DNA from 2 places in the Kosakonia cowanii JCM 10956 genome. Region 2 is predicted to be linked to the other one. Evidence: predicted binding sites of a transcription regulator. Region 2 holds the regulator's gene; the other holds the start of a gene.
The links. The regulator PurR, encoded in region 2, represses purine synthesis genes. The targets are predictions, from matches to a motif close to CANGCAAACGTTTGCNTG.
Positions count from the first base shown of each region.

Region 1: gcvT (glycine cleavage system aminomethyltransferase GcvT) is a predicted target of PurR. The motif match lies at 2,410-2,427, and genes of this name have one in related genera.

Region 1 covers NZ_CP019445.1:1,313,709-1,319,278, forward strand. The annotation lists gene gcvP (aminomethyl-transferring glycine dehydrogenase) at 1-679, opposite strand, end outside; gene gcvH (glycine cleavage system protein GcvH) at 811-1,200, opposite strand; gene gcvT (glycine cleavage system aminomethyltransferase GcvT) at 1,225-2,319, opposite strand; gene ubiI (FAD-dependent 2-octaprenylphenol hydroxylase) at 2,743-3,945, opposite strand; gene ubiH (2-octaprenyl-6-methoxyphenyl hydroxylase) at 3,956-5,134, opposite strand; gene pepP (Xaa-Pro aminopeptidase) at 5,131-5,570, opposite strand, start outside.
Region 2 covers NZ_CP019445.1:3,262,860-3,268,429, forward strand. The annotation lists gene cfa (cyclopropane fatty acyl phospholipid synthase) at 1-109, opposite strand, end outside; gene punC (purine nucleoside transporter PunC) at 407-1,603, opposite strand; partial or broken gene punR (DNA-binding transcriptional activator PunR) at 1,716-2,649, shown strand; gene purR (HTH-type transcriptional repressor PurR) at 2,646-3,671, opposite strand; gene cydH (cytochrome bd-I oxidase subunit CydH) at 3,969-4,058, shown strand; gene BWI95_RS15400 (MFS transporter) at 4,225-5,394, shown strand; gene BWI95_RS15405 (C40 family peptidase) at 5,439-5,570, opposite strand, start outside.

The sequences.
Region 1 (5,570 bases), 1.9 Mb from region 2:
GCACTTCGCCGGTGGTGCCCACCTGCTGAAGCAGCACGCCAAAGAGATCCTGGTGATCGAGCGCTTTCTCTGCCTCATCGACAATCACCTCAAAGCCGAAGGTTTCGGCACGGGTGCGCACCACATCCAGCGTTTGCGGATGGACGTCGGCTGCGACGAAGAAGCGGTTCGCGCCTTTCAGTTTGCTGACGCGTTTTGCCATCGCCATCGCTTCAGCGGCGGCGGTCGCTTCATCCAGCAGCGAAGCGGAGGCGATATCGAGGCCGGTCAGATCGAGCGTGACCTGCTGGAAATTGAGCAGGGATTCAAGACGCCCCTGCGACACTTCCGGCTGATAAGGGGTGTAAGCGGTGTACCAGCCCGGATTCTCCAGCATATTACGCAGGATCACCGGCGGCAGCTGCACGGCGGTGTAACCCATGCCAATGTAAGACTTAAAGCGCTTGTTACGACGGGCCAGGGTTTTCAGTTCAGCGAGCGCGGCATATTCGGTGGTGGACTCCCCCACCTGCGGCGGTGCGGCGAGCTGAATATCTTTCGGCACGATCTGCCCGATCAGCGCGTCGAGCGATTCTGCGCCAACGCTGTTCAGCATCTCCTGCTGTTGCGTGGTGTCCGGGCCAATATGCCTGCCGATAAACGAGGCGTGATGTTCAAGCTGGCTTAAAGTCTGAGTCATGAGCGAGGATTCCTGAAACGTGCGGTAATAGATAAAACGAAGATCTGGCTTGCCGGAAAGCGCGACGCTTCACCGGCCTGTTGAGGGACGTAAAGGTTGGCCGGAGACGCATCGCGCCATCCGGCACACCATTATTCGTCTTCTAACAGGGCGCTATAGCCGGTTGCGTCTAACAGCGCTTCGACTTCCGCCTCATCGTTGGCCTTGATTTTGAAGATCCAGCCTTCGCCATACGGCGCGCTGTTCACCAGCTCCGGCGAATCATTCAGGCTGTCGTTGACCGCAACGATTTCACCGCCGATGGGAGCATAAATATCGGATGCCGCTTTTACCGACTCCGCCACGGCGCAGTCGTCGCCAGCGCTAACGGTGGTGCCGACGTCCGGCAGGTCTACAAACACCATATCGCCCAGCAGCTCTTGCGCATGCTCGGTGATACCAACGGTGTAGCTACCGTCCGCTTCTTTACGCAGCCACTCGTGTTCTTTGCTGTATTTCAGATCGCCAGGTACATTGCTCATTGCTTTCTCTCCAGAAAAATAACGTTACGCGACCGCTTTACCGGCGCGCACAAAAACAGGTTTGGTCACTTTGACCGGCATTTCGCGGTTGCGGATCTGCACCACGGCCGTTTCGCCGATCCCTGCCGGAACGCGGGCCAGCGCAATGCTGTAGCCAAGCGTCGGCGAGAAGGTGCCGCTGGTGATCACCCCTTTCTGCACATTGCCCTGCGCATCGGTGAAGTGCACCGGCAGTTCATTACGCAGTACGCCTTTTTCGGTCATTACCAGGCCAACCAGCTGTTCGGTGCCTTTTTCGCGCTGCTGCTCAAGGGCATCACGTCCGATAAAGTCGCGATCCTGCGGCTCCCAGGCGATGGTCCAGCCCATGTTGGCCGCCAGCGGCGAAACGCCTTCATCCATCTCCTGGCCGTAGAGGTTCATGCCCGCTTCCAGGCGCAGCGTATCGCGCGCGCCGAGCCCGCAGGGTTTTACGCCCGCATTCAGCAAGCCTTGCCAGAAGTCAGCGGCTTTTTCATTCGGCAGGGCAATTTCATACCCGGCTTCACCGGTGTAACCGGTGGTGGCAATAAAGAGGTCGCCCGCTTCCACGCCGAAGAAGGGTTTCATGCCAGAGACCGCTTCGCGCTGCGCGTCGGTAAACAGGCTGGCGGCTTTCTCCTGCGCATGCGGGCCCTGCACCGCGATCAGCGAGAGATCGTCGCGCACGGTGATGTCGATGCTATAAGGTTCGGCGTGTTGGGAAATCCAGGAGAGGTCTTTTTCGCGGGTGGCGGAGTTAACAACGAGGCGGAAGAAATCTTCGGTGAAGTAGTAGACGATCAAATCATCAATCACGCCGCCCGAGGCATTAAGCATACCGCTGTAGAGCGCTTTGCCGGGCTTAGTCAACTTCGCGACATCGTTTGCCAGCAAATAGCGCAGAAATTCGCGCGTCCGGCTGCCTTTCAGGTCAACGATGGTCATGTGTGAAACATCAAACATGCCGGCGTCGGTGCGCACCGCGTGGTGCTCATCAAGCTGCGAGCCGTAATGCAGTGGCATCATCCAGCCGTGGAAGTCGACCATGCGGGCGCCGCATTGAGTATGTTGTTCAAATAAAGGGGTCTGCTGAGCCATCTTTTCCTCATCGAATACGCTGAGCTATCACGTTTTTCGCAGCGCCTTTCCGGCGGCAAAAAAGCGTGTCGATGCCCTGTTACAGGCGGTGACGCAAACGTTCTCTTTGGCCTGAACTTATCACCGAAAGGTGCGCTTAACCATAAGGAAAAACCGGTCATCACATTAGCTTATGACCAAAACGCGCTGAGATAACCGCAGTGGAATATAGCGAAAAATCCCTGCCACACGCGGATAAGAGGTCACTTCTGCGCGCTTATTGGGCAGGTAATTAGCATTTACTGCCAGTTAAAAGCAAAAAAGCGCGTAAGCCAAAATTAACGACATGAGAAAAACTAATCTGAGAATGGGGGTGAAATTAGAATATTTCAAATGAGAGGAGAGCTTCCCTTCCCGGGGCCGGGAAGGGAAAGTGTGACGCAGTTAACGTAACCACTCCGGCAGATGGTTAAGCCCTAAAGCCTGACGCAATAACTGCGGTTTAACGCCGGGAAGCGTATCAGCCAGTTTCAGCCCGATATCACGCAGCAGCTTTTTCGCCGGATTCGCACCGGCAAACAGTTCGCGGAAACCCTGCATGCTCGCCAGCATCATCGCGGCGCTATGTTTACGGCTGCGCTCGTAGCGGCGCAGGTAGAGATGCTGACCGATATCTTTGCCGTCGCGGCTTAAGCGCCGCAACTCAGCAATCAGCTCAGCCACATCCATAAAGCCGAGGTTAACGCCCTGGCCAGCTAAAGGATGGATGGTGTGCGCCGCATCGCCCACCAGCGCTAACCGATGCCCGGCAAACTGCCGTGCGTAGCGCCCGGTTAACGGGTAAGTCTGGCGTTCGCTCTCAAGCTCGCACAGCCCGAGGCGGTTATCGAAGGCCACGGTCAATGCCTGGTTGAACGCCTCAGCGCTGCTCTCCTGCATCGCCTTCGCCTGCTCTGGCGGCAGCGACCAGACGATCGAGCATAAATGCGGATCGTTCAGCGGCAGAAACGCGAGGATGCCATCATTATGGAAAACCTGGCGCGCGACAGCCAGGTGCGGCTCGGCGGTGCGGATCGTCGCCACCAGCGCGTGGTGGTGATAATCCCAGTAGGTGAGCGGAATATCCGCGCGGTTGCGCAGCCACGAATTAGCGCCGTCAGCACCCACTACCAGACGCGCCGTCAGCATAGTGCCCTCTTTCAGGGTCAGGAACGCTTCGTTCTCCCCCCAGGCGACCTGCTGCAACTCCGCTGGCGCAATCAGCGTGACATCTTTGCACTGCTGCGCCTGCTCCCACAGCGCGTGGTGAATGCGCGTGTTCTCAATGATGTAGCCCAGATGGCTGTAACCCATGCTTAGATCGTCAAAGGAGATGCGCCCGAAGCTGTCTTTCTCCCACACTTCCATGCCGTGATAGCAGCCGACCGGCCCGGCAACGATGTTTGACCAGACGCCGAGATGGGTCAGCAATTTTTCACTGGCGGCGTTAATCGCCGAGACGCGTAGCGCCGGAGGGGCATCCGCGGCCTGCGGCTCAGGAACCGTTTGTTCCAGCACCGCCACGCGCAGCCCGCTCCCTTGCAGGCCGCAGGCTAATGCCAGACCCACCATGCCGCCGCCGACAATCGCAACATCAACACTCTGCACTCTTAGCTCCTTAACGGGCGACCCAACCGAGGGTTCGTTGCGCCAGCGCATCACGCGCCGGGGTAAATAGTTCCATCGCCATCAACCCGAGGTTGCGCCCAACGAACAGCGGCGCCCAGCGGTTGGCGAAGAGATGCACCAGCCCATCCGTCACGCCGATGGTGGCAGCTTTATCTGCCTGCCGACGCTGGTTATAACGCAGCAACAGCGGATAGCTTCCCACATCACTCTGTTCGATAAAGGCGTGAGAAAGGGTTTCCGCCAGCGTCATCACATCGCGCATGCCAAGGTTGAAGCCCTGCCCTGCAATCGGATGCAGCGTCTGCGCGGCATTGCCGACCAGCACGGCGCGATGGGAAACAGATGAGCTGGCAGTGGAGAGCGCTAGCGGGTAGACGCTGCGCTTCCCGGTATGCAGGATGCGGCCAAGACGCCAGCCGAAGGCTTTTTGCAACTCCTCGCAAAACTGTTCGTCTGACCAGCTCGCCACCTGCTGCTGTTTTTCACGCGGGTGACACCACACCAGCGAAGAGCGCCCCTGCGACATCGGCAGCATCGCCAGCGGGCCATGTTCAGTAAAGCGCTCAAAGGCGCGCCCCTGATGGGCAACAGAAGTGGTGACATTGGCAATCACCGCCGCCTGGTCATAAGGCGACTGCTGCCAGTCGATATTGAGCTGCCCGGCAATCGATGAGCGCGAGCCGTCTGCCGCCACCAGCAGTTCGCCGGTAAGCTGCTTGCCGCTTTGCAGCGTCACCGTCACCTGCTCTTCACTGCGGGTAAAGCGATCGACGCGATCCGGGCAGTGAAGCGTGACGCCCGGCGCGTTTTGCAGCCGCTTAAAGAGCCGCAGCCCGACATCGTGCAGCTCAACCACATGGCCTAACGCCTCAAGCCGGTACTCTTCCGCCGTCAGCGTTACGAAACCGGCATGACCGCGATCGCTGACGTGTACGGTTGAGATGGGTGTTGCGCAGGAGGCAAGCGCCTGCCAGACGCCGATGTGCGCCAGCTGCTGGCAGGTGCCTGCCGCCAGCGCGATAGCTCGCGCGTCAAAACCGGGGTGATCCTGCGCGCCGGGCGCGTTGGCTTCCACCAGATGAACGGCAAGCTTGCCCTGTGTCAGATGTGAAATCGCCAGCGCAAGGGTTGCGCCAGCCATGCCGCCGCCAACGATGATCACGCTCATGCGCGCGCCTTCGCCATCAGCGCTTCAATCTCATCGGCTTTTTTGACTACGCTGGCAGTCAGGTTCTCGTTGCCGTTGTCGGTGATGACAATGTCATCTTCGATGCGAATGCCGATACCGCGATACTTCTCCGGCACGTCGGCGTCCGGTGCGATGTAAAGCCCCGGCTCAACGGTGAGCACCATGCCGGGCGCCAGCTCGCGGGAGCGATCCTGGCCATAAACGCCGACATCATGCACATCCAGCCCCAGCCAGTGGCTTAAACCATGCATAAAGAAGGCGCGGTGAGCGCTTTGTGCAACCAGCTCTTCAACGTCGCCCTGCAGAATGCCGAGCTTCACCAGCCCGCTCACCATGATGCGCACCACTTCGCCGGTCACTTCCTGAATTGAGGTGCCGGGGCGGAACAGTTCAAGCGCGCGTTCCAGCGAGGCGA
Region 2 (5,570 bases):
CGGGTGCGGGACCGTTGATACGAATACCTGCGCGACCCAGCAGTTCGTTTGCTATGCGGAACCAGTTGTCATCCCGCACGCTCACTTCTTCTATACACGATGAACTCATACCTTCTCCATCACGAATAGTGATCAGAACTCTACAAGCGTAGACGCTGGCAGAATTTGTGAGAAATCTCACGGTTTGCACCGTAAGGCTGATATCAGACGTAGAACAGAGGAAGGGAGAGACCCTTGCCAGAAAAGGCCCTCCTTGGGGAAACGAGCACGCTCCGGTGCCCGTTACTGCATAATATTTATCGTATTTATGAGATAGCCGAGAATCAGTATAGGCCTCAATATCAGGTGATTCAACTTGTCGCTAATAGCGTGCTAATTACGCCATTAGCGACAGTCCCGTCAGCAACTACCCGCGCGCGGAGGAGGGCTCACGCACCTCATCCTGCTCTTCGTCTGCGCGATGCTGAATGCCATAACCGAGTGCCGCGAGCAGCACCATGGCAAGCATCACGCTGGTGGTGGTCAGCAGCGGGGTAATGATCAGCCACGAAACAACGAGGCTTGCGAAGAAGCAGAGCCCCAGTTGCAGGGTATTCTGCAACGCCGCCGCGCGGCCCGTCGCCTGCGGGAAGGGACGCAGCGCCCGCGCCACCACGATAGGGTAGATCGCGCCATTTGCCATCGCCATCAGGCAGAAGGGGATCAGCAGCGCAGTGAGCGAGACGCCGGGAATAAAGCCAACTGCCCAGGTCGCCAGCACGCTCAGAGCAAAGCCGCTCAGTAACCACGGCAACATGCGCGAACCCTGCCATTTTTGCAGCGCTGCGCGGCAGCCGTAACCACCAATCAGGAAAGCGAAGGTTTGTGGCACATAGCTCAGGCCAATTACCGACGGGCCATAGCCCATCTCATGCAGGATAAACGGCGAGCCGGTAAGCCAGGCAAAGAAGCTGGCGGAGCAGGCGGCGTAGATCATCACATTGCCGCGATAATCGCGGGCGCGCAGCAGATCGAGAAAGGTGAGTGCCTGCTGGTCATGCGCCACCTCTTTTACCGGCGATTTGAGGCGGAAAACCGGGATCATCAACACCACGGTGATGGCCAGCAGGGTGGCGAAAATCGCCTGCCATTCAATATGGGCCAGCAGCCAGGCGCCGAGCAGTGGGGCCAGCGCCGGGGTTAAGCCGACCAGCGGCATAATGGTGGCGAAAATACGGTTAACGCGGTGCGCCGGGTAGTGATCTGTCACCAGCGCCTGCCAGCTAACGGTGGCGGCGCAGACGCCGACGGCCTGCACAAAACGCAGCACCAGTAGCCAGGTAGCATCGCGCACCCAGAGGGTGCCAAGGCAGCCCAGGGCGAAAATAGAGAGACCAATCAGCAGAATTGGTTTGCGACCATAACGATCCGACAGCGGTCCCCACAGCAGCTGCGCCACCGCGAACCCGGCCAGGAAAAGGCTCAGCGAGGCGCTGATCACGGCGGGAGAGGTGTTTAAATCTTGCTGAATCGCGCTGAAAGCGGGCAGGTACATGTCGGTGGCTAAAAAGCCCAGCACGCTTAAGCCCGCGAGCCAGACTAAAAATCCTTTGCCAGGTTGCATTCTCATTTCTCTTTAATTGCAGGTAATCAGGGTGGGGAAGTGTAAGGAGTGCTTTCCTGGTTGTGAAACGCTAATATTTGCACATTGGTTTCAAAAATTTTGCAGGCAGAATATGTGGTCAGAATACTCCCTTGAAGTGGTGGATGCCGTAGCGCGGAATGGCAGCTTTAGCGGCGCGGCGCAGGAGTTGCACCGCGTGCCTTCTGCGGTGAGCTACACCGTACGCCAGCTGGAGGAGTGGCTGGCGGTGCCGCTGTTCGTGCGCCGCCACCGCGATGTGGAATTAACCCCCGCCGGCGTCTGGTTTTTAAAGGAGGGGCGGTCTGTTATCAAAAAAATGCTGATCACCCGCCAGCAGTGTCAGCAGATCGCCAACGGCTGGCGCGGCCAGTTGCCGATTGCCGTCGATAACATTGTAAAACGCGCCCGCACGCGGCAGATGATTGTCGATTTCTACCGTCACTTCAGCGATGTTGAACTGGTGGTCTACCAGGAGGTGTTCAACGGCGTCTGGGATGCGCTCGCCGATGGCCGTGTTGAACTGGCGATCGGTGCCACGCAGGCCATTCCCGTCGGGGGGCGCTATGCCTTTCGCGATATGGGCACTTTAAGCTGGAAGTGTGTCGTCTCGCGTCAACATCCGCTGGCACAACTCAACGGTCCGTTAAGCGATGAGACGTTGCGCAACTGGCCGTCGCTGATTCAGGAGGATACCTCCCGCTCGTTGCCGAAGCGCATTACCTGGCTGCTGGATAACCAGAAACGGGTGATGGTGCCCGACTGGGCCTCGTCGGAAGCGTGCCTGTCAGCGGGGCTCTGTGTGGGGATGGTGCCAGCCCATTTTGCCCGACCGTGGCTTGATAGCGGTGACTGGGTGGCGCTTGAACTGGAAAACCCGTTCCCGGATGCCGCCTGCTGCCTGACATGGCAACAAAACGAGGCGTCGCCTGCGCTGAACTGGCTGCTCGATTATCTGGGCGACAGTGAAACGTTGAATAAGGAGTGGCTGCGGGAGCCGGAGTAAGGCTCCCGCGGGAGGGGATTAACGGCGGTAATCGCGGAAGGGGCCATCGGCCACCGAGCGGCGCTCAACCAGGCGCGGATGCACTTCAATCGACTGCGACTGTTCACGCTTATTCACAATGCGATCGAGCAGCATGGTGAATGCCGTTTCGCCCAGCGAGTCCTTCGGCTGATGGATCGTCGTCAACGCGGGGGTAAAGAAGCGCGAGTTGCGCACGTTGTCATAGCCGATAACGGAGATATCCTGCGGCACGCGCAGCCCCATCTCATCGGCAGCGCAGAGGGCGCCCATCGCCATAATGTCGCCGCCGCAGAAGACTGCGGTGGGGCGCGAGGACTGGCCGAGGATCTGCTGCATGGCCCGGTAGCCGGACTCCGGCTCAAAGTCGCCCTGTACAATCCAGTTTTCCGGCACGTTGATCATCGCTTCGTTCATCGCCTTCATAAAGCCAGCCAGACGGCCTGCGCCGGTGTTGCGCTCCAGCGGACCCGGGATCACGCCGATGTCGCGATGGCCGCGCTCGATCAGGTAACGACCGGCCATATAGCCGCCCTGGAAGGCGTTATCGATCACTGAATCGGTGAAGTCTGCCTTCGATTCGCCCCAGTCCATCACCACCATCGGAATATGGCGATACTCTTCTAGCATGGTGAGCACGGTTTCCGGGTACTCAGAGCACATCACCAGCAGGCCATCGACACGCTTTTGCGCCATCATCGACAGATAGGCGCGCTGCTTCTCCTGGCTGTTCCAGGCGTTGCCGAGGATCAGGGTGTAACCCTTCTGGAAACACTTCTTCTCAACCGCTTCGATGATCTCGGCGAAGTAGGCCGCTTCACTGCTGGTCGCCAGCAGACCAATCGATTTGGTGTGATTCACTTTCAGGCTGCGCGCAACGGCGCTTGGCGAATAGTGCAGCTCTTTGATCGCCGCCCAGACAGCGTTGCGCGTCTCTTCGGCGACGAAACGGGTTTTGTTAATTACATGTGATACGGTTGTAGTGGAAACGTTTGCTCGTTTCGCGACATCTTTAATCGTTGCCATCAGATATTACTCCAGACCATATCGTAAGCTCCTGATAATTCGGTAGGTAAACGTTTGCCTTTAAACACCCTGAACTCATCAAAGTGAGTGCGGTACGCCGGGAAAACGACACTGGACGTCAGGAGGGGAGTCAATGGCCGGTACGCTAATAAATTTAGCGTCGAATTTTGTCTGATCTTGAGCAAAAGGGGAAGTATTAAAACCGTTCTGCTGGCAAATCACGCAAGATTTTTCCCATATTTTGTGCAAAAATGCGCAGGCTCACTTTTTGTGGGGAAATTAAATGGAGAAAAATTGATGAGCACCGATCTTAAGTATTCACTCTTCACTACCGTCATCGTTCTGAGCCTGATCGTTTTCGGCGCGCTGACCGCTGCACTGCATTGATCTGATGCGAGGGAGAGCCTTCTCCCTCGGTTCTTGCGTCCCCATTGTTACCCGTTGCGCAATAAACTTTTCTCCGTACGCTCACTTCTGTTTTTTGTGACACCTGTCATACTTTTGCCTTTCGCGACCCGGTAGAGGGTCGGCATGTCCATTTCGGAGTCAAAAGATGAAAATAAATTTCCCCCTGCTTGCCCTGGCGATAGGCGCCTTTGGGATTGGTACCACCGAGTTCTCCCCGATGGGGTTACTGCCGGTGATTGCGCAGGGTGTTGGGGTCTCGATTCCGGCGGCGGGGATGCTGATCAGCGCCTATGCCATCGGCGTTATGGTGGGCGCGCCGCTGATGACGCTGCTGCTTTCCCATCGCGGCCGTCGTAACGCGCTGATTTTCTTAATGGCGATCTTCACCGTCGGCAATGTGCTCTCTGCTATTGCGCCGGATTACGCCACCCTGATGATCGCCCGTATCATCACCAGCCTTAACCACGGCGCCTTCTTCGGCCTTGGCTCGGTGGTAGCCGCGAGCGTTGTCGCGAAAGAGAAGCAGGCCAGCGCGGTGGCGACGATGTTTATGGGGCTGACTATCGCCAATATCGGCGGTGTGCCTGCCGCCACCTGGCTTGGGGAGACGATCGGCTGGCGCATGTCGTTTATGGCAACCGCCGGGCTTGGGGTGATCTCCATGGTCTCGCTCTTCTTCTCATTACCGAAAGGCGGCGTGGGCGCGCGACCCAACGTGCGCAACGAGCTCGCGGTACTGATGCGCCCGCAGGTGCTGACGGCGCTGCTGACTACCGTGCTCGGTGCCGGTGCAATGTTCACTCTCTATACCTACATCTCACCGGTGTTGCGCACACTGACTGACGCCACGCCGGTGTTTGTCACCGCCATGCTGGTGCTGATTGGCGTGGGTTTCTCGATTGGCAATTATCTGGGTGGGAAACTGGCGGACCGCTCGGTAACCGGCACCCTGAAAGGCTTTTTACTGCTGCTGATTGTTATCATGCTGGCGATCCCGCTGCTGGCGCGCAGTGAGATTGGTGCGGCGATCGCGATGGTGGTGTGGGGCGCTGCAACATTCGCGGTGGTGCCGCCGTTGCAGATGCGCGTGATGCGTGTTGCCCATGAAGCACCGGGGCTGTCGTCATCGGTCAATATTGGTGCATTTAACCTGGGTAATGCCCTTGGCGCGGCGGCAGGTGGTGCGGTGATCTCCGGCGGTCTCGGCTACAGTTTTGTTCCGGTGATGGGGGCGATTATTGCCGGGCTGGGGCTGCTGCTGGTGCTCTTCTCCGGGCGTAATTCAGCGTCGCGCGTCTGTGCGGCGGCGGAGTAAGGCGAAGTAACACCTGCCGCGCGAGCGGCAGGTGGGAGAGGGAGTTAGCGAATGGTTTTCGGTGTCACTACGCGGCGTGCACCAACATAGTGGCGCTGCCAGTAATCTTCGCTTAATGAAGTGACCTGAATATCCTGGCCGCTGCGCGGTGACTGGATAAATTTGCCGTTGCCGAC